DNA from 3 places in the Pelagibacterium mangrovi genome. Region 3 is predicted to be linked to each of the others. Evidence: predicted binding sites of a transcription regulator. Region 3 holds the regulator's gene; each other region holds the start of a gene.
The links. The regulator LexA, encoded in region 3, represses DNA repair genes until DNA is damaged. The targets are predictions, from matches to a motif close to TGTTCNNNNTGTGTTCNG.

Region 1 (7,577 bases), on a different contig from region 3:
TTTTCCTACCCGATCTCGATGGCGCACCAATGCCGGTAAGGCTTTTCGGGCGTTACGATGGAAGAGGGGAAATGGGCGTGGTTGACGGCGTCGGGGAAGTTCTGGTCTTCGAGGCAGAGCCCCGCGAAGGGGGGATATGAAACGCCATCGATGCCCGGCATTTTCATCTCGAGTTTCCAGCCATTATAGACCTGCAGTCCAGGCTGATCGGTGTAAATTTTGAGCGTCAAAGCCCCGTCGGGCGCTTCCACAGTAGCGACCGGCTCATCGGTCTTCCGGCCGGTATCGAGGACGAAGGTGAAATCGATTTTCTGGCCCTTGCCATCCCCATCGCGAAGCATGCGCGGCGCGCGAAAATCGAGGTCGGTTCCCGCGACCGGCAGGATGGCGCCGGTCGGGATTTGTCCTTCTCCCAATTGGACATAGGCTCCGCCCGCGAGTATCAGCCGGTGGTCGAGGACGTCGCCCGAACCCATGAGGTTGAAGTAATTGTGTTGGACGATGTTGACCGGGGTGGCCCTGTCGGTTTCGGCGGTGAAATCGATATCGAGCCGATGGCCGGAAAGCCTGTAAGTTACGGAAATATCGAGCGTTCCTGGATAGCCCATATCCCCGTCGGAGCTGGTGAGGGTGAGCTTTACGCTGTCGTTTTTTTCCTCGGCGATGCGCCAGATTTTTTTGGCTATGCCGCCCGGGCCGCCGTGGAGATGGTTGGGGCCCTCATTGGCCGGCAGCGTGTAAGTGGTCCCATTCAAAGTAAATTTCGCCCCGCCGATGCGATTGGCGACACGGCCGGCGATGGCGCCGAAATAAGGGCTGTGTTCGGGGTAAGACGCGAAATCGTCAAAGCCCAGAACCACCGGCCGAAGGGCGTTTCCGACCGGAACGCGCCAGTCGCGGATCAGCGCGCCATAGGTGAGGATGGCGATTGAAACCCCCGCCTGGGAGGTGAGCACCACCTCGTGGACGTCCTCTCCGTCGATCGAACCGACGATTTGTGCCATTGGCGTTCTCCCCATTTTCGAACGCTCTTAGCACCGTTCGCACAACCGGCATATACGGGTCGGGATCGGCGAAAATGCAGGTGATCGGCGCTCCTATTCGTCGTTTGGTGCGCCCTTCGTGCAAATCAGTGAAAATCGCGCGATTTCGGCACCACCCGCGCGTTGCGCGGATGGCCATGAAGGCGCTGGGGAGCGGCCTCGCCGACGCGATGGGAGAGGGCCAGCCCATCGAGCAGATCGGAGCGGTCGTAAACCGCGCTGGCGATGATGTGAATCACACCCTCCTTGCTCTTTTGCAGCTCCCCCTCGATCACCGCCAGACGCGCCGACATGATCTCGCCGCGGTAATTCTTGAACCGCGAGGCCCACATCAGGCCGTTGGCGATGCCCGTCTCGTCCTCGATGGTCAGGAAAATCGCATTGCCCTTGCCGGGCCGCTGGCGGATCAGGACGATGCCGGCGACCAACACCTTGCGCCCATCCGGAACCTCCCCGAGCGCCTTGCAGCTCAGGACCCCATCGGCAGAGAATTTCTCGCGCAGGAAAACCATGGGGTGGGCTTTGAGCGAAAGGCGAGTCGTCTGGTAATCGGCGACCACCTGTTCGGAGAGCTCCATGTCGGGGAGGGCCATATCGGGCTCATCGCCCAGCTCGCGCCCCTCGGCGGCAGCGAACAGCGGCAGAGGATCGTCCTGGGGCAGACGCCGCACATGCCAGGCGGCGTCGCGCCGGTCGAGCCCCATAGAGCCCATGGCGTCCGCATCGGCCAGAAGCGTCAACGCCCGCGCCGGCAGGCCCGAGCGCTGCCAGAGATCGTCGACCGAAGCGTAACCCTTTCCGCGTCGCGCGACGAGCCTTTCCCCCCAATCGGACTTAAACCCGTCGACCTGCCTGAAGCCGATCCTGAGCGCGCATTTGCCCGTCCCCTCGAGCGTATTGTCGTGGGCGCTGGAATTGACGTCGACCTCGCGCACCGTAACGCCATGTTCGCATGCGTCGCGCACGATCTGGGCCGGCGCGTAGAACCCCATGGGCTGGGAATTCAAAAGCGCGCAGGCAAAGACATCCGGATAGTATTTCTTGATCCAGGCCGAGACATAGACCAGCTTGGCAAAGCTCGCAGCGTGGCTTTCGGGAAAGCCGTAATCGCCGAACCCCTTGATCTGGTTGAAACAGCGCTGGGCGAATTCGGGCTGGTACCCGCGCGCGATCATGCGCGTCACCATCATCTTTTCGAACTGGCCGATGGTGCCGTTATGGCGGAAGGTGGCCATGGCCTTGCGCAAGCCATTGGCTTCGTCCTCGGTAAATTCGGCCGCCACCATGGCCAGTTGCATGGCCTGTTCCTGAAACAGCGGCACGCCCTCGGTCCGCTCCAGAACGGTGCGCAATTCGTCCTTGTCATGGGGCGGGCCGGGCTCGGGATATTCGACGTCTTCGTCCCCGCTCCGCCGCCGCAGATAGGGATGGACCATGTCGCCCTGGATCGGGCCCGGCCGCACGATCGCCACCTGGATGACCAGATCGTAGAACTCTCTCGGACGGAGCCTGGGCAGCATGTTGATCTGCGCCCGGCTTTCCACCTGGAACACGCCGATGGAATCTCCCTCGCACAGCATGTCGAAAACACCGGCCACTTCCGGATCGCTGGGGTTGTCCGATTTGATATCGGCCAGTGTCAGTTTCCGCTTGTAATGGGTTTCGATCAATTCGAACGCCTTGCGGATGCAGGTGAGCATACCCAGCCCGAGCACGTCGACCTTGAGCATCCCCACCCTGTCGATATCGTCCTTGTCCCACTCGATGAAGGTGCGCTCGTCCATCGCCGCATTGGCGATGGGCACATACTCGTCGAGCCGGTTCTGGGTCAAAACGAACCCGCCCACATGCTGGGAAAGGTGACGCGGAAAGCCCAGAAGCCGCGTCGCCAGTTTCACGGCACGCAATATGTTTGGATTGGACGGATCGAGCCCGGCCTGTTCGATGTGCTTGTCGGGGAGTTTTTCATTGGTCCAGCTTCCCCAGACCGTCGAGGCGATGCGCGAGGTGATGTCCTCGGTCAGCCCCAGCGCCTTGCCCACTTCGCGGATGGCAGAGCGCGGGCGATAGCTGATCACCGTCGCGGCGATCCCCGCCCGGTGCCGGCCATAGGTCTCGTAGATGTGCTGGATCACCTCCTCGCGCCGCTCGTGCTCGAAATCCACGTCGATATCGGGTGGCTCGCCCCGGTTTTTCGAGAGGAACCGGGCGAACAGCAGTTGATGTTCGGCCGGGTCGACCGCCGTGATCCCCAGCGCGTAGCACACCGCCGAATTGGCCGCCGACCCGCGCCCCTGACAGAGGATACCCTTGCTTCGAGCCACTTCCACGATATCGAAAATGGTCAGAAAATAGGTAGCGTATTGAAGCTCCCCGATCAGGGCGAGTTCGCCCCGAATCTGGGCCCTGACCTTTTCGGGTATCGCTTCGGGATAGCGCAATTCCGCCCGCCGCCAGGTGATTTCTTCAAGCCAGGCCTGCGGGGTCCAGCCTTTGGGCACAGGCTCCTGAGGATATTGGTAACGCAATTGATCGAGCGAAAAATCGATGGTCTGCAGCAGCGCCCCGGTCTGGGCGATGGCGTCGGGGCAGGACTGAAACAGCCTCTCCATTTCCTCTGGCGTCTTGAGATGGCGTTCCGCATTGGCCTCCAGCCGCGTGCCGGCATTCTCGATCGTCACGCCCTCGCGGATGCAGGTGAGGATATCGTGCAGATCGCGCTGCCCGGCGGCATGGTAAAGCACGTCGTTGGTGGCCAGGAGCGGCACCCCATGAGCCTGGGCCAGGAGGCGCAGATCGTGGAGGCGGCGCAGATCATTGCTCCCATGCCCCATGCTCGCCCCCAGCCAGAGGATGGCCGAGACGCGGGAGAGTTCTTTCAGCGCCTTTTCCAGACCCGGTTTTTCACCATCTGGCATCACGATGAGACTCAGCCCCGACGCGGCGAAAACCAGATCGGGAAGGGTGAGAATGCACTCGCCCTTTTTCGCCTTGAGATTGCCGCGCGTCAGAAGCCGGCAGAGCTTGCCCCACCCCGCCAGATCCTGCGGATAAGCGATGATGTCGGGCGTTCCATCGACAAAGACTAGCCTCGCGCCGACCGCGAGTTTGAAGTGTTTCGCTTGGGCTTGCAGCTCGGCCATGGTGAAGGAAAAATCAAGATCGGGGTGGCGTTCGACCAGGACGTATTCTCCCGGCCCCGAGCCTTCGCGCACCTTGTCGACGAGACGGACACCGTTGCGCAAATCCTCGAGCGCCGCGAAAGCGCGCACCACCCCGGCCACCGAATTGCGGTCGGCGATGCCGATGCCCTTGTGGCCAAGCAGCAGGGCTGTGAGAACCATGTCCTGGGCGTGCGAGGCGCCGCGCAGGAAGGAGAAATTGGTCATGGTCGCCAGTTCGGCATAAAAGCTCATGGAAAGACCCCATGCAGATACCAGCGCACCGGCTCTGTGCCCCTGCCGTAGAACCCGTAGCGGAACACCCAGAAGCGCCGCCCCGCCGCATCCTCGATGCGAAAATAATCGCGCTCGCGCGTGTCGCTGGTCTTGCGCCACCATTCGGGCGCTATGCGTTCGGGCCCCTCGGCCGAAACGACATCGAACCAAGCCCGCCGCCACAGGAATCTGCGCGGCGGCCCGTGCGGGACTTCGGCGATCACCTCGATGGCGGGGGCCGGGTAAAAAAGAAACAGGGGCCGGGTGGGAACGCCGAACGGCCTCGCCTCTCGCCAGGCTCCACTCGGGTTTTCATCGGAAATCGCTGGGATGGATTTGGCGGCCCGCTCGGGCAGATGGCTGTCATTGGCAATAAATCGCTGCACAGAGCCCGCCCCGAACCGCGCGCTCAACCGGTCGATCAAATCGCGCACTTCGATGTCCACGATCGCTTTGCCATCGAGTCCGCCCTGCAGCGCCGTCACATCGTCGCCCGCCAGCGCCGAAAGCCTGATCATGTCGAACCCGAATCCCGGATCGAGCGGGTCGACGAGGGCTTCCAGACGCATCTCCACCAGCCGGGTGAGCGTTGCCGCCGTCTTGAGCGGCTGGCCCGACAACACTTCGATGCGGACGACCTGCCCATCGGCGCGGAAGAATGCCGCCTCGAATTGCCGCCCGCCCTGCCCGTGACGGTCGAGCTTCTCGCAGAGGGTTTCCGAGAGCGTTGCAAGGGCCAAAACGATATCGTCCATGAGCCCGATGGGATCGGCGAAGCGCTGCTCGGCCGTAAACACCGGCAGGGGACGGCGCGGGGTGATCGGCCGGTCGATCTCCCCCAGGATCTGGGCGAGAACCGCCGTGATCTCATCGCCGAACCGCGCCGCAAGCGGCTTTCTGGGGCGGGCTGCAAGATGAGCCAAAGTGGTGAGCCCGGCCCGGCGCAGGCCCAGGCTGGTCTTTTCGCCGCATTCGAGCGCTTCGACCGGCAGGCGGGCCAGAGCCTGCGCCTCGGCGCCCAAGGGGACGATACCGCCCTTGCCGAAGCGGGCCAGCGCCCGCGCCGCGCGCGGCGTGCCGGCAATGGCGATGCGGGTGGCAAACCCCTGGGCCTGCAACCGGATTTTCATATCGGCGACCAGTTCGGCCTCTCCGCCGAACAGATGGGGCACGCCCGTGATGTCGCAGACGATGCCGTCGGGCGGCTCGGTGGCGACGAACGGGCTGTAGCGGTCGCACCAATCGGCCAGTCTTTCCAGAAGATCGGCATCGGCCTTCTCGTCGTGCTCGACGACGTCGAGCTGGGGCACCCGCGCCCTGGCGTCGGCAAAGGCGAGGCCGGGCCTTAAACCCTTTTGACGCGCATTGGCATCGGCCCCCGCCAGGGTCAGGATATTGCCCTTTCGGGCGACGACGACCAGCGGATGGTCAGCCGGTTTTTGCCCAGCCCGGATCGCCGAGCGCCGCAGCCGGTCTGTCGTGATGAGGGGCAACCACAGCGCCAGGTAGCGCCTGGGTTTGTGCAAATCCAAGGGTTTCATGGTTCCATTCCAGATTCCAGCGCCAGCCCGAGGGTCCGCTCCTCCGGCGCAGCAGGCGAGCGGAAAACGTCGCCCGTCCAACAAGGCCGAGAGGATCGGAAGACCGCGCCGCCTCCACCTGCCAGCGCGTTGCGGCCGCGCTCGGCTCGGGCTCGGTCATCGCCCGCAGGAGCAATCCCGTCGTCCCGCTCTCCTGGGCCGCGAGCGAAAACCTGCGGCTGGCGGTCAGATCGAGATGTTTCGAGGCTCCCCAGCTTTCAAAAATCACCGCCCCCAGCCCCGGGCATCGCAATCCTTCCAGACTTGCCCGCAAACCGTCGGTGACGGCGTCCACATGCACCACGACCAGCCGATCGGCCGCCGCGCCCATCTCGGCCAGCCCCTGGGCATAGAGCGTCCCCGTCTCGATCTCGCTCCGCCTGTGCCGCACCCAAAGGAGCGGCGCCTTTGGGGCGGCGCGCAAGGCCAGCCCCATAACGAACCCCGCCGCCGCCGCGATATCGGCGGCGTGGCCGGGGTAGATTTCATGCACCGCGCCTCGCGCCAGCCCGCCCCCCAAAGCGGCATCGACCGGGCTGGCGCCCAGGGTGAAGACGCCATGCTGCCCGGCCTCAATGCCTGGATCGAGCCTCACGAGAGCCTGCCGCAGCGCACCCAGTTGAAATGCTCTGTCCATGCTCATATGTTCCTTGTTTGTTCTATTTGGACTCAGAACAAACCAAGAGTCAATCGGCTTGATTTCGCTGAACCGAAGTGACGCAAGTAACGTTTAAGGCCCATGCTCGCAGCCACCCCGATCCTCGACCGCAACCTCCATATCAAGCGCATCGACACCTATGTCGATCCGGTGATGCCGCGCGAACGGGCCATCATCACCCATGGGCACGCCGACCACGCCCGGTCCGGCCACGGCAAGGTGCTGGCCACCGCCGACACCATCGCCATCATGCGGGCCCGCTATGGGGACGATTGCGCCGGAGCGTTCCAGGCGGTGGAGTATGGCGAGCGGATCGGGATCGACGAGGTGACGATCACGCTCTATCCGGCGGGGCACATTCTGGGTTCGGCGCAGGTGCTGATCGAACAGGGTGGCCAGCGCGTTGTGGTGACAGGCGATTACAAACGCCTGCCCGACAGGACGGCGCAGGCGTTCGAATTGGTGCCTTGCGACCTCTTGGTCACCGAGGCGACCTTTGCCCTGCCGGTGTTCCAGCACCCCCATCCCGCCGACGAGATCGCCCGGCTGCTCGCCTCCATGCGCGACCATCCCGAGCGGGCACATCTGATCGGGGCCTACGCGCTGGGCAAGGCGCAGCGGGTGATTTCGCTGTTGCGTGAGGCGGGGTATGACGCGCCGATCTACCTGCATGGCGCGATGTTGCGGCTGTGCGCGCTGTACGAGGAACGCGGCATCGCGCTGGGCGAACTACGGCACGCGACCGATGCGGGCAAGGCCGAGCTGACCGGCGGCGTGGTCATCGCCCCGCCTTCGGCGCTGAAAGATCGCTGGAGCCGAAGGCTGCCTGATCCCGTGCTCGCCATGGCCTCGGGCTGGA
Region 2 (7,577 bases), on a different contig from region 3:
GAAAAGCGCACATTGGCGCGGGCGATCGTCGACAGCCTGCCGCATGGGGCGGTGGTGACGGATCGCGACGGCAAGATTTTTTATGCCAATGCCCAATATTCCGAGCTTTCCAAGGGGGTTTCGAAGGGCATTCCGGTGGGCGTGCCACGCCTGTTCGCGAGCCAGCCGGAGGCCAGTGAGGCGGTCTATCGGCTGTCGCGCGCGGCGCGGGACGGGCGGTCCATCATCGAAGATATCCGGATCGCGCGGGGGCAAGCGTCGGCCCATTGGTATCGAGTGGCGGTGCGGGCGCTGCCGGATTATGACGGCGCGCCGGGCAAATCGGTGATCTGGACGGTCGAGGACATCACGCGCGACCGCGAAGCGCAGGAAAATTTCTACGTCGAGCTGCAAAAGGCCATCGACTATCTCGACCACGCGCCGGCCGGGTTCTTTTCGGCCAATGCGCGCGGGCGCATCCAATATATCAACTCGACCCTTGCCGATTGGCTCGGCTATGACCTCGCCGCGTTCGAGGCGGGCGATCTCGACCTGGGCGAGATCGTGCATGGGGATGGTGCGGGGCTTTTGATGGGGGGCGGGCAGGACGGGGCTGTTCGGACTGAAATCATCGACCTCGATCTGGTGCGCCAGGACGGCACCAATCTGCCGGTACGGCTGCTGCATCGCGCGGCGCGGCTGGCGGAGGGCGAGTTGGGCGAGACGCGTACACTGGTGCTCGACCGTTCACGGGGCGTCGATGGCGAGGAAGCGCTGCGGGCCGCCGAAGTGCGATTCTCGCGGTTTTTCAACAATACACCCATCGCGATCGCCGCGCTCGATGCCGAGGGCAGGGTGGTGCGCACCAACGCGCCGTTCACCCGGATTTTCGGGCTGACCTCAGGTGATCGCGGGATCGAGGGACTGGATGTCGCGACGCTGATCGACACCGAAAACCGGGAGAATCTGGCGACGGCGCTGGTAGATGCGCGGGCGCACAAATCGGAAATCGCGCCGGTGGACGCGACCATTCCGGGAGACAAGGCGCGCAGCGTCCGGATGTTCATTTCCGGAGTCGAGCAGGGCGGGGAGAGCGACGAGGCGGCCATTCTCTACGCGCTCGACATGACCGAGCAGCGTCAGCTCGAGGAACAGTTTGCCCAGGGCATGAAGATGCAGGCGGTGGGTCAGCTCGCGGGCGGGGTGGCGCATGATTTCAACAACGTTTTGACTGCGATCATCGGGTTTTCGGACTTGCTGCTTTTGAAGCACAAGCCGTCCGATCCTTCGTTCTCGGACATCATGTCGATCAAGCAGAGCGCCAACCGCGCGGCCGGGCTTGTGCGCCAGTTGCTGGCCTTCTCGCGGCGGCAGACGTTGCGGCCGCAGGTGCTCGAAGTGCCCCAGCATATCGATGACCTGACGGTGTTGCTCAAACGCCTGATCGGCGAGAAGGTGACGCTCGATGTCGAGCATGGGCGCGAGGTATGGCCGATCCGGGCCGATCTGGTGCAGCTCGAGCAGGTGATCATCAACCTCGCCGTCAATGCGCGCGACGCGATGCCCGAAGGCGGACAGATCACGCTGCGGACGCGGAATGTGGGCACCGACGAGGCTGCGACGTTCGATTATCCGGGCATGACGCCGGCTGATTATGTGCTGATCGAAGTCGCCGATACGGGCACCGGCATGTCCGCCGAAATCATGGAAAAGATCTTCGAGCCGTTCTTTTCGACCAAGGAGCTGGGCAAGGGCACCGGCCTGGGGCTGTCGATGGTCTATGGCATCATCAAGCAGACCGGTGGCTATATCTATCCCGAATCCGAGATCGGGGTGGGAACGACATTCCGCATTTTCCTGCCGCGTCATATTCCGGTGGAGAAGGAAGAAACCGCCAAGGCGGTCGCCGCACCGGTCAAGGACCTGACGGGGAACGAGCGCATCCTGCTGGTGGAAGACGAAGAGAGCGTGCGCATGTTCTCGGCCCGGGCGCTTTCGACCACCGGCTACGAGGTGTTCGAGGCCGGATCGGGCGAGGAAGCGCTCGAGGTACTCGAAGAGATCAATGGCGAACTCGACCTCATCATTTCCGACGTTGTGATGCCGGAGATGGACGGGCCGACGCTGCTCACCCATGTGCGCAGGCTTTACCCCGACCTCAAGGTGATTTTCGTTTCCGGCTATGCCGAGGAGAGCGTGCGTCAGGGGCTGGCGGACGACAGGAGCGTCGAGTTCCTGCCCAAGCCCTATACGCTCGACCAGATTAATTCCAAAGTCAAGGAAGTGCTCTCAGGCTCTCCGAGCCCGCGCGAGGATTAGGGCCGGTCGTTTTCGTCAGGCTTGTCCTTGGCGGTGGAACTGAAGGCCAGCCCAAGCGCCGCGCCGATGGCGATGCCGATCCCTATGCCCAAGGCCAGATTGTCGATGCCGACGCCGATGGCGGTTCCGATCGCGATTCCAATGGAGATTCCCGTTCCGAGGTTCATTTGCTCTGGCTTTCGGATTGAATTGGTTCGAGGACAGAAGTTCCGGGAGCGCGGCTGGTTCCGGAAATCCTTTTTTGTTCGCACTTTGTCCCTTGACATTACAGCAACGAAATGAGAACAAATATGCAACATGCAATTAGATGTTCAGGGCCTTTCCATCGCGTTGCAAGCGCGGGGCTTTTGGTGAAATAAGGAGAGCTAAGAATGGCGGTTTCACAGCTTCGCGTTGTAGACGGGGGTTCGATGGACAAGAACAAGGCACTCGAAGCGGCTCTGGGCCAGATCGAGCGCAATTTCGGCAAGGGTTCGATCATGCGGCTGGGGGAGAACACCTCGGTCAATGTCGAATCGATCCCCACGGGCTCGCTCGGGCTCGATATCGCGCTCGGGATCGGCGGCCTGCCGCGCGGGCGTATTATTGAGATTTTCGGGCCGGAAAGCTCGGGCAAGACGACGCTGGCACTCCATGTGGTGGCCGAGGCGCAGAAGGCAGGAGGCATTTGCGCCTTCGTCGACGCCGAACACGCGCTCGATCCCGTTTATGCCCGCAAGCTGGGCGTCAATGTGGACGATCTGTTGATCTCCCAGCCCGATGCCGGCGAACAGGCGCTGGAAATCGCCGATACGCTCGTGCGTTCGGGGGCGATCGACGTTCTGGTCGTGGACTCGGTGGCCGCGCTGACCCCGCGTGCCGAGCTGGAAGGGGAGATGGGTGATTCCCTTCCCGGCCTGCAGGCTCGCCTGATGAGCCAGGCGATGCGCAAGCTCACCGCCTCGATCTCGCGGTCCAAGGCGATGGTGATCTTCATCAACCAGATCCGCATGAAGATCGGCGTGATGTTCGGCTCGCCCGAAACGACGACCGGCGGCAATGCGCTCAAATTCTATTCCTCGGTGCGTCTCGATATCCGACGCATCGGCGCGATCAAGGACCGCGAGGAAGTCGTGGGCAACCAGACCCGCGTCAAGGTCGTCAAGAACAAGCTTGCGCCTCCGTTCCGTCAGGTGGAGTTCGACATCATGTATGGCGAAGGTATTTCCAAGACGGGCGAACTGCTCGACCTCGGGGTTAAGTCAGGGATCGTCGAGAAATCGGGCGCCTGGTTCTCATATGACAGCCAGCGGCTGGGGCAGGGTCGCGAGAATTCGCGGCAGTTCCTCAAGGACAATCCCGAAATCGCCAACCAGATCGAAAACGGTGTGCGTGAAAGCGCCGGGCTGCTTGCCGCGGAGTTGATCACAGCCGGCGACGAAAACGACGGCGACAGCGACGAGTGATGCGGACAAGGGAGTACCCGCCGAGGGTTGAAACCACCAGTGGGGAAACCAATTTTAGCGATGACCTCCCTGGCGCCGGGCAACCGGCGCCTTTCTTGTTTTTGTGGCCGGCTGTTCGCATTGCGCTCGCCGAAAGCACACGCTAGAAGGCATGCTCAGGTTTTCGGGCTGGCCAGCGGGGCATGCGAACTCGCTTATCCGGCGCGTGAGAGAACAATATTATCGGTGTGGCGCGTTCTGCCGCAGACAGGTTTCCGGGCTCGATCATGACAAGCGTAAACGATATTCGTTCGACCTTCCTCGACTTCTTTGCCAAGAACGGTCACGAGAAGGTCGCCTCGAGCCCGTTGGTGCCGCGCAACGATCCGACGTTGATGTTTACCAACGCGGGCATGGTGCAGTTCAAGAACGTTTTCACCGGGCTTGAAAAGCGTCCCTATAGCCGCGCAACCAGTTCGCAGAAATGCGTGCGCGCCGGTGGAAAGCACAACGACCTCGACAATGTCGGCTTCACCGCCCGTCACCTGACCTTCTTCGAGATGCTGGGCAATTTCTCGTTCGGTGACTATTTCAAGGAACAGGCGATCGAGCTGGCCTGGAATCTGGTTACCAAGGAATTCGGCCTCGACAAGGACAAGTTGTTGGTCACCGTCTATCACACCGACGACGAGGCGGCCGAATACTGGAATAAGATCGCCGGGTTTTCCGACGACAAGATCATCCGCATCCCGACCTCCGACAATTTCTGGACCATGGGCGATACCGGCCCGTGCGGTCCGTGCTCGGAAATCTTCATCGACCGTGGCGAGCACATCTGGGGCGGCCCTCCGGGCAGTCCGGAAGAGGATGGCGACAGGTTCCTCGAATTCTGGAACCTGGTTTTCATGCAATACGAGCAATTCGCCGACGGTACGCAGGAACCTCTGCCCAATCCCTCGATCGACACCGGCATGGGCCTCGAGCGCATGGCTTCGATTCTGCAGGGGGTCGAGAGTGTCTTCGAAACCGATATGTTCCGGCACGTGATCGATGCGACCGCATCGGCGGTCGGCAAAGCACCGACACCTGAAACGGCGGCCTCCTATCGCGTCATCGCCGACCATCTGCGCTCTATGTCCTTCCTGATCGCCGATGGTGTTCTGCCAGCCAATGAAGGCCGGGGCTATGTGCTGCGGCGCATCATGCGCCGCGCCATGCGACACGCCACGCTTTTGGGCACCAACAACCCAACGATCTACAAGCTCGTGCCGGCGCTGGTTCGGGAAATGGGGCAGGCTTATCCGGATTTGGTCCAGGGCGAAGCCATGATTTCCGAGACAGTCCTTCTTGAAGAAGAACGCTTCCTCAAGACATTGAGCCGGGGTCTTCAGATTCTGGAGGAGGAAACGACCGGGCTTGGAAAGGGCGACACCTTGGCCGGCGAGGCCGCTTTCAAGCTCTACGACACTTACGGTTTTCCGCTCGATCTAACTCAGGACGCGCTGCGCCTGCGCGGCGTTTCTGTCGATCAGGCCGGGTTCGACGCGGCAATGGCGCGCCAGAAGGCAGAGGCGCGCAAAAGCTGGTCGGGCTCGGGCGATGCTGCAACCAGCGCCGTTTGGTTCGCCGTAGCCGACAAAGCTGGGCCGACCGAATTCCTCGGTTACGAGACCGAGGAAAGCGATGGCGCCGTCGCCGCGCTGGTCCAAGATGGCGCGAGCGTCGATGCGCTCAACGCCGGCGACGAAGGGTTTATCGTCCTCAACCAGACCCCGTTCTATGGCGAGAGCGGCGGACAGGTGGGGGATACCGGTGTGATGCAGAGCGAAGATGGCGCGCGTGCCGTGGTGCTCGAGACGACCAAGCAGGCCGGCGGGGTTTTCGCGCACAGGGTCAAGGTGGAGGCGGGCAGCATTTCGGTTGGCGATGCGCTGACGCTCAAGGTCGATCATGGCCGCCGCTCGGCGATCCGCGCCAACCATTCGGCGACGCACCTGTTGCACGAGGCGCTGCGGGAAGTGCTGGGCGCGCATGTGGCGCAGAAGGGCTCGCTGGTGTCGCCCGACCGGCTGCGCTTCGACTTTTCGCACGCCAAGCCGATGAGTGAGGCCGAGATTGCCGAAGTCGAACGCATGGCCAATGCGATCGTACTTCAGAATGCACCCGTCGAAACGCGGCTGATGGCGGTCGATGACGCCGTCGAGGCCGGAGCGATGGCGTTGTTCGGCGAAAAATACGGCGACGAAGTGCGCGTGGTTTCCATGGGCACGACGACCGAGGGCGGCAAGGCCGGCAAGACCTATTCGATGGAATTGTGTGGTGGCACGCATGTGCGGCGTACCGGCGATATCGGGCTGGTCAAGGTCATCCAGGAAAGCTCGGTGGCGGCCGGGGTGCGACGCGTGGAGGCGCTGACGGCCGATGGCGCGCGCGCCTATCTCAATGAACAGGAAGATCAGCTCAAATCGATAGCTTCGGCGCTCAAGGTTTCGCCGCGCGATGCGGCTGCGCGGGTCAACGCGCTCGTCGAGGAACGCAGGGCGCTTGAACGCCAACTTGCCGAAACGCGCCAGAAGCTGGCAATTGGCGGGACCAGCGCCAGCAACGGCGCGGCGAGCGAAACGATCAACGGCGTCACCTTCATGGGCCGTGTGGTCGAAGGGTTGCAGCCCAAGGATCTGCGCGGGCTGGTCGACCAGGGCAAGAAGCAACTCGGCTCGGGCATCGTCGTCGTCGTAGGGACGACCGAGGATGGCAAGGCCGGTATCGCCGTGGGTGTCAGCGAAGATCTCGTTTCGCGCTATAGCGCTGTCGATCTGGTCCGTATCGGCTCGACCACGCTGGGCGGGCAGGGCGGCGGCGGGCGGCCCGACATGGCCCAGGCCGGGGGGCCGGACGGGGCGCAGGCGCAGGCGGCGCTCGAAGCGATCAGGGCGCAGATTTCGGCCTGATACGGACGGGCATGAGGCAGGCTATTCCGGTCTGTCCTGGATTTGCTGGTGAATGAACTCCCGCAAGGTGGTTAGCCCGCGCCCGTAATTCTTGGGTTGGCCTGACACCTCGTCGACTACCGTTGCCGTCATGCAGGTGTAGGAGCTTGCCGCCGGTTTTGAAAACCGAGCCCCAAAAAGGTCTGTTTCCAGCTATCGCGGGGAATTTCCTGCACGTTGACGGGCATGCCGAGTGCGTCGGCGATAGCAGTTGCCACGTCGTGGGGCGTATAGCGCGCCGGTCCTTCGACATGGACGATGCCTCTGTCGTCCTCCGGCGTTATGAGGCGACGGGCAGCCATTTCGCCCAAATCTTGCGGGGCAACCATGGGAATGGGGAGGTCCGAGGGGAAAAAGCTGGGCAAGGACCCACTCTCGCGCACCGCGTCGAGCATTGCCGTCCAGTTGCTCATATAATACGCGCCGCGATTGATCGCGACGGGTATGGGTTGGGCGCGCAAAAGCTCTTCGAATTCATGCAGCACCGTCAGGTCGCCGCAGCGCTCGCCCGGCCGTGCTCCGTAGGTGGAAGCCAGAAGAAGCTTTTGAAGGCCGGCACCATCCAGGGCTTTGACTATGGCGGCGACGTTGGCGCGCTCCTCCTTGTCCGTATCGGTTGAAGGATCGGCGGGCGGATTGAGCAGAAAGGCGCGGGTGCCGGTGCGGAACACGTCGCGCAGCCTTTCGACGTCGCGAATATCGGCTTGAGCTATTATTGCGCCTTCGGCTTGAAGCGCAGAAGCGTGAGCGGCATTTCGCGTCACGACGGTTACCGGTTCGCCATGCCGCAGCAGGGTCTGTGCGGTTGCGAACCCGACCTTGCCGGTGCCGCCAAGAATGATGTTCAAAGCAACTCTCCCGTCAT
Region 3 (7,577 bases):
GCATTTTTCCGCTATACCGAGGCGGCGACCGACTACCAGGCGCGCAAGCCCGAGGCATGGCCCCCGGCCCCGCCCGTTCAGCCGGGCATGTGGTGCGCGCAACCCTACTGCCTCGATCGCTAGAATCGCGAATGTGGCGAGAATTGGCGCATAATCGGTTATACTTATCTTATCTCATTATTATCAAAGCGTTTTCTTTATTTACCAAAAAACGGTGTGCTGACCAAGCAACACCTCCGCAAAGTTTTCTTGTGCTCGTTGACGCTACGACGGAACAAGACAATACTCAAAACAAGAATCGACCGAGGTACCGGAATGCGTAAGTTCAAACGCGTTGTGCTGGTTGTAGCGACCGCGACGCTGGCGTTATCTCCCCTTCCGATACTTGCCAATGGTCTTGGGGAAGGCCGTCCCTTTCAGTTCCGCACGGACGCCCAACGGCAAGTCAACCTCTCGCTCGAGCGCACCCGGTTGGAGTTGCTGGGCCTGCTTGGGACCTCCAACAACGGCGGGCCGGGCGGTGGCAGCGGTCAAACCGGTAACGCCGTTTCGATCAATGTCAGCGGCTCGAACAACAACATAACCGTGACCCAGACCAACAACGGCAATCAGGAGCAGACGAGCACCTGCTCTGATTTCGATATTACCGGGGGCATGTTCGGAGTATGCTGATCCTCAAAGCACCCGTCGCCGCGATAACCGCGCTTGCCCTGAGCGGTTGCGTGCATTGGGGCGAGATGGGCCGCCCTTCCGCCCAGTTCTACGGGCCCGTGCCCCTGGCCACGACAACCCCGGCCGACGACGCCCTGCTCTGCCTGAGCCAGACCCCCGAAGTAAGGCGTTCGGGCATTGTTTTCGCGGTCCACACCGTGACCGACCAGACCAACAAGTTCACGTCCGAAGAAGGTGGCGTGGTGCCCCGTGACGTGGCCGGCATGCTTGTCACTGCCTTGCAGAAGGCCGGCGTGCGTCAGGTCAATCGCTCCAATACCGTCGTCACCGAATGGGAGATCGCCCGCGCCCGCGAGCAGATTCTCGGCGATGGGGGCTCGGTTACTGTCGGCAACCAGACTGTGGATTTCCGGCCCATCACGCCGGGTTCGATGCGGGGTTCCGACTACGTCATCGACGGAGCAATCACGCAGCTCGATTTCAATACCTATTCGGGCGGCGCGGAGGCGCTGATCGCAGGGATCGGCGGCGGTGCACGGCTTTATGCGCTCACCGCCGCGGTCGATCTGCGGGTCACCGATACGGAATCGACGGAAATCGTGCGCGCAGGCACCTATTCGAAACAGGCTGTCGGGACGGAGGTTTACGCCTCGGTCTTCCGCTTCTTTTCGAACGATCTTTACGATATCCGGATCGGCGACAAGTCGCAGGAAGGGCTGCATGCGGGCATCCGCTGGGTGTTGGCCGAAGCTGCGTATGACATCGTCTCCTCCATCGTGAACCACAACGGCTCGTGCGACAGCCGTCTGCCCGAGGTTACCCAGGAGCTCCGTTCCGAACAGGCCGTGCATCGTGCCGAGGTGGCCACCGGAGCAAGTTGACCGTCGGTCATTGTCGCAAGCATTTCCCGGTCCTGCGCCGAAAATTCCTGCCGAACCAAGATCTGAAGATCATAGCCGCGTCGCGCGTTCAATGTTCCGCACGAATGTAATTCTATCGAAACACTTGCAGAACATTTCCGGAACACGTATAAAAGTTCAATATTTGTTCCGATTCTACGCCGCCGAGGGGCCCGACAATGTTGACGCGCAAGCAGCACGAACTTCTGATGTTCATTCATGAGCGGATGAAGGAGAGCGGCATCCCGCCCTCTTTCGACGAAATGAAGGAAGCGCTTGATCTCAAGTCGAAATCGGGGATTCACCGTTTGATCACGGCCCTTGAGGAACGCGGGTTTATTCGCCGCCTGCCCAACCGGGCGCGCGCGCTGGAGGTTGTCAAGCTTCCCGATTCGATGAATCCGTCCTTGGGCGGCCGCAAGGCGCGGTTCGAGCCGAGCGTCATCGAAGGTAATCTGGGCAAGGTTCCCGCCAAGCCGGTGGCCGCCACTGCGGAAAATGGTGGTTCGGTTTCCATTCCCGTCATGGGGCGCATCGCGGCTGGTGTTCCCATCGAAGCGATCCAGACTCACTCTCACTCGATAGCCGTTCCCCCTGAGATGCTGGGTGCCGGAGAGCATTTCGCGCTGGAAGTGCGCGGGGATTCGATGGTCGACGCCGGTATTTTCGATGGTGACACGGTGCTGATCCGCAAGCAGGACGCTGCAGGCAATGGTGAAATCGTCGTCGCTCTGGTCGATGACGAAGAAGCGACCCTCAAGCGTCTGCGCAAGAAGGGCAATGCCGTGGCGCTCGAAGCGGCCAATCCGGCGTATGAGACCCGCATTTTCGGGCCGGATCGCGTGAAGGTTCAGGGGCGGCTTGTGGGACTTTTGCGGCGCTATTGAGCAGCGCAAAGACTATAAGTCCCGGACTTTGGGATGACGGAATTTTTCCTAATCCGACGCCAGCCGCCACGGGCGCGAGGGCGTATCGATCCCGGTCCGTATGGTGGGGGAAGCCTCGGGACCATTCCAGTCGACCATATGCGCCCCGTAGCGCGCAAGTTCGGATGCATCGATGACCAGATGGGCGGCTGATCGACAGACTTCAGGCGCTTTGATGCGGGCGATCACCACGTCGGCGATCCGGCAATCCTCATCGAATGCCGATCGGTCCTTGACGAGGGCGATCGTGTATCCCTGATCGGTTTCGAGCACGCAGCCGAGGCTATCGCAGCGGGTTGCATCGTGACTGTCCGCTATGGAAGTGATGTAGCGCTCCGACCAGACGTTGGTGGCGAATGTGCCGTTTCGGCCCGCCATCAGGGCGACCGCCCCGTCGTGGCGGACCGCAACGGCCTGGCTTTGGTCGGCGATAAATATGTCGGGCGCCCGCTCGATGCAAAAGATCGTGATGATCGGAACGGCGAGTATGGGGCCTGAAAGCCGTATCCTATTGCGGAAATAGGCAAGCCACGCCAGCGCAGCCAGGGCTACAATCAGGGCGGCTGGCGAGAGGATCGGACTGGGATCGAATCCGCCGCTCAACTCGCGCACGAAGGCGGCGCACCAGAGCATTGCCTCGATGCTCCAGCCCAAGGCCGCGTAGGGCAAAACATCAAGCCCAATCGGGATCAATAGCGTGCCGAGCAACGCCGCCGGCATCATCACGAAGCTCACAATCGGCATGATCATGAGATTGCCGACCACACCGAATGGTGCCGTCTGCTGAAAGTGATAGGCCGTGAAGACGACCGTCGCCAATCCGGCGATGACGCTGGTCATCGCAACACCGATCGTCATGCCGAAAGCCTTGGCGCGAACCGGTGTTTCTCGATTGTCCCGCCGTCGCCGAACCAGTTCATATGCCGCTATCAGCGCGACAACGGCGGCGAATGAAAGCTGGAACGACGCCCGGAATACGGTCGAGGGCTCGAAGATGATGATGATCAGCGCGGCGATCGCCACATTGCGCATGGTGAGGGCTTGCCGCCCGGCGATTATCGCCGCGAAGACCAAAGCCAGCATGATGGTGGACCGCACCGCCGGGATAACCATGCCCGAAAGCAGCATATAGGCAAAGGCGGTGACGATCCCGAAACCGGCGGCGATCTTTTTGACAGGGAAACGCTGGGGCAGCCGGTGACTCAATGCAAGAACGAAGCGGACAACGGCAAACATGGTGCCCGCGACAAGGGTAAGGTGCAGTCCCGAAATGGAGATCACATGCACGATCCCCGCCTCGGCCATCACATCGTAATCTGCTTCGCTGATGCGGCTTTGGTCGCCGGTGATGAGCGCTGCCGCGATACCGCCGATCCTGTCGCCAAGTTGGGCGACGAGTCGTGCCGTGATTGCGCCGCGTATGTCGTTGACGAAGCGTGATAGGTCGCTCTCCTGCGCCGCCGCGGTCGAAACCTCGCCCAAAACATTTCCATAAGCCCCTATACCATCGAAATAACTTATGAATTGGGAATCATATCCTCCAGGAACCGCCGGCGCCGGAACGGGATAGAAGCGGATGCGCGCCTTGATGGTATCGCCACTCGATACCGCGTAGGCTCCCGATACGCTCACCCGGGCCAGCCGGATGTCGGGCACGGTCCAATCCGCCATCCCCTCCGCAGCCGCAATATCGGAGAGTATCCAACGCTGCTCCTCGCCATCATTGAAGATCACGGCGTCGATGCGGGCGGTGTACGTGCCGTATCGCGCCGTTTCCAGCATCGGTGTTCCGAACAGCGCCCCGTGGACCGGCAGTAACATCATGCCGAGCCCGACCAGCAGGCCCAGCAAAGCCGCTTCGCGTATGCCGACGCTATTGCGGCCGGATATGGCAAGGATGAGGGCCGCGCCAATCCCCAGGCCCAGCGTTAGCAGAGCGGGTTCCATAGGCAGTATGCGGTAGATAATGAGCCCGACGATCATCGCGAACGGCCAGAGGATGAAATTGCGCCTCTGGGTCACCGCGTCCGCGATCGCCTTCGCCAACACGCAAACCAGCACCGAACGCGCCGCCCGGAGTCGGCCCAATGGGCCGACGGCCCGGGCATTGTCGAGATTTCTGGCGACCGGAAAGTCCACCATTATAGCGCACACCCCCACCCTTGCGCTCGGCGGGCGCTATGGTACACACGGGGCCAGCAAATCTCCAAGCGGTAAGCCTTATGTCCAAACCCGTCGTCACGCGCTTTGCGCCTTCTCCCACAGGTTTTCTGCATATCGGCGGCGCCCGAACGGCTCTGTTCAATTGGGTTTTCGCGCGCAAGACCGGCGGGACAATGCTGCTGCGCATCGAAGATACCGACCGCGAGCGCTCGACAGATGCCGCCGTGGCGGCAATTCTGGACGGCATGAGCTGGCTGGGGCTCGACTGGGACGGCGAGCCGATCAGCCAGTTCGCCCGCGCCGATCGGCATGCAGAGGTGGCGCGCGAATTGCTCGCCTCGGGCAATGCCTATAAATGCTACTGCACGCCCGACGAACTCACCGAAATGCGCGAGAAGGCCCGCGCCGAGGGCCGTCCCCCACGCTATGACGGACGCTGGCGCGATCGCGACCCGTCCGAAGCGCCAGAGGGCGTGCAGCCGGTGATACGCGTCAAGGCGCCGGAAACCGGCGAAATCATCGTCAAGGATCGGGTGCAGGGCGATGTGGTGTTCAAGGCCGAGAACCTCGATGATTTCATCATCCTGCGGTCCGACGGCACTCCCACCTACATGCACGCCGTGGTTGTCGATGACCACGATATGGGCGTTACCCACATCATTCGCGGCGACGACCATCTGACCAACGCCGCCCGGCAGATCGTCATCTATCAGGCGATGGGATGGGATGTGCCCGAGATGGCCCACATCCCCCTCATCCACGGTCCGGACGGCGCCAAGCTCTCCAAGCGTCACGGCGCCATGGGCGTGGAGGCCTATCGGCAGATGGGATATCTGCCCGAAGCGCTGCGCAATTATCTGGCCCGGCTGGGCTGGGCCCATGGCGACGACGAAATATTTTCCACCGATCAGATGGTCGAATGGTTCTCGCTCGAGGCACTCAACAAAGGACCCTCGCGCTTCGATTTCGTCAAGCTCGACAACCTCAACGGGCATTATATTCGCGCGGCCGAGCCCACCCGCCTCTATGAGGTCATGGTCGATACAGCCTCGGAGACCGGCCGGAACGCCGACTATGCGGGGCTGGTTTCCAACAAGGACACGGCACTGGCAGCCCTCCCGGAATTGCAGCCGCGCGCCAAAACCATTCTCGAACTGATCGATCTGGCCCAGTTCATCTATGCCGAACGCCCTCTGCCCATCGAGGAAAAAGCCGCCCAGCTCCTGACTGAGGAAAGCCTGGGACACCTCATGGCTCTCACCGAGGCCTTTGCCGCGCTCGATGGATGGAATGTTGAACGGCTCGACGCCACCGTGCGCACCTATGCCGAAAGCGTCGGCCTAAAGCTCGGAAAGATTGCCCAGCCGCTGCGCGCCGCGCTTACCGGACGCACCATTTCCCCCGGTATTTTCGAGGTGATGGTTCTGATCGGGAGGGAAGAGAGCCTGGCGCGGTTGGCGGATGTAACCCACGCGAGTGCGCAGGCCTGACCGCCATCAGCCATTCGTCTTACCTATAGGTCAAGAGCCATGACGCAGTTGCATGGCTCCGCAATTTCGGATACCCAAGCGAAGCATTTTACGAAGTCGTTGTGCGTGCTCAGATCGGGCGAGCCCTGCTGCTCGCGACGGCGCTGGGCCGATGAATCGGGAGGCACTTCATGAGCGATACTAAGGCAAAGCTAACTCTGGGCGATGAGACCTACGAGTTCCCGGTGCTGAGCGGTACAGTCGGTCCGGATGTGATCGATATCCGCTCCCTTTATTCGAAAACCGGTCTTTTTACCTACGATCCCGGCTTCACCTCGACCGCTGCGTGCGATAGCGCCATCACCTATATCGACGGCGACAAGGGCGAACTGCTCTATCGCGGCTATCCGATCGAGCAATTGGCAGACAAGAGCTCTTATCTCGAAGTGTGCTATCTGCTGCTTTACGGCGAATTGCCGAGCAAGCCCGAACTCGCGGATTTCGAAAACCGCGTGACGCGGCACACCATGGTGCATGAACAAATGCACTATTTCTTCCGCGGTTTCCGGCGCGATGCCCACCCGATGGCTGTGGTTACCGGCGTGGTCGGCGCCATGGCCGCCTTTTATCATGACTCGACCGACATTTCCGATCCGATGCAACGCGAAATCGCCTCGGTTCGCATGGTCGCCAAGCTGCCGACCATCGTCGCCATGGCCTATAAATATTCGGTGGGCCAGCCTTTCGTCTATCCGCGCAACGATCTCGATTACGCTTCGAACTTCCTGCACATGTGCTTTGCGGTTCCGGCCGAGGAGTACAAGATCGATCCAGTGGTTGCCAAGGCGATGGATCGGATTTTCACGCTCCATGCCGATCACGAGCAAAACGCTTCGACGTCCACGGTTCGTCTTTCCGGCTCGTCCGACGCCAATCCTTTTGCCTGTATCGCGGCCGGCGTCGCCTGCCTCTGGGGTCCGGCCCATGGCGGCGCGAACGAGGCGGCGCTCAACATGCTGCGCGAAATCGGCACAGTGGATCGCATTCCCGAATTCATCGAGCGCGCCAAGGACAAGAACGATCCGTTCCGTCTGATGGGCTTTGGGCACCGGGTTTACAAAAATTACGACCCCCGCGCTGCGGTGATGCAGGAATCGGCGCGCGAAGTACTCGAACTGATGGGCGTTGAAAACAACCCCACGCTCCAGGTCGCCCAGGCGCTCGAAAAGATCGCGCTGGAAGATCCCTATTTCGTCGATCGCAAGCTCTACCCGAATGTGGATTTCTATTCCGGCATCATTCTCGATGCCATCGGCTTCCCCACCTCCATGTTCACCGCCATCTTCGCGCTGTCGCGCACGGTGGGCTGGATTGCTCAGTGGAAGGAAATGATCGCCGATCCGCAGAAAAAGATCGGCCGTCCCCGCCAGCTCTACCATGGCGCCACG

Region 1: a site for LexA is predicted at 6,705-6,722, ahead of V4T21_RS05105 (ImuA family protein). Genes of this name have one in related genera too.
Region 2: a site for LexA is predicted at 2,579-2,596, ahead of recA (recombinase RecA). Genes of this name have one in related genera too.

What each region holds. Positions count from the first base shown of each region.
Region 1 is NZ_JBAFXA010000002.1:479,286-486,862, reverse strand. Features, by position in the region: gene V4T21_RS05125 (NAD(P)H-quinone oxidoreductase) at 1-1, opposite strand, end outside; gene V4T21_RS05120 (aldose epimerase family protein) at 6-1,004, opposite strand; gene V4T21_RS05115 (error-prone DNA polymerase) at 1,130-4,459, opposite strand; gene V4T21_RS05110 (Y-family DNA polymerase) at 4,456-6,021, opposite strand; gene V4T21_RS05105 (ImuA family protein) at 5,909-6,697, opposite strand; gene V4T21_RS05100 (ligase-associated DNA damage response exonuclease) at 6,800-7,577, shown strand, end outside.
Region 2 is NZ_JBAFXA010000005.1:124,383-131,959, reverse strand. Features, by position in the region: gene cckA (cell cycle histidine kinase CckA) at 1-2,298, shown strand, start outside; gene V4T21_RS10185 (glycine zipper domain-containing protein) at 2,295-2,465, opposite strand; gene recA (recombinase RecA) at 2,670-3,743, shown strand; gene alaS (alanine--tRNA ligase) at 4,010-6,673, shown strand; gene V4T21_RS10170 (NmrA family NAD(P)-binding protein) at 6,802-7,560, opposite strand.
Region 3 is NZ_JBAFXA010000003.1:231,317-238,893, forward strand. Features, by position in the region: gene V4T21_RS06260 (hypothetical protein) at 1-123, shown strand, start outside; gene V4T21_RS06265 (hypothetical protein) at 316-672, shown strand; gene V4T21_RS06270 (CsgG/HfaB family protein) at 666-1,553, shown strand; gene lexA (transcriptional repressor LexA) at 1,751-2,458, shown strand; gene V4T21_RS06280 (ComEC/Rec2 family competence protein) at 2,507-4,639, opposite strand; gene gltX (glutamate--tRNA ligase) at 4,720-6,150, shown strand; gene gltA (citrate synthase) at 6,321-7,577, shown strand, end outside.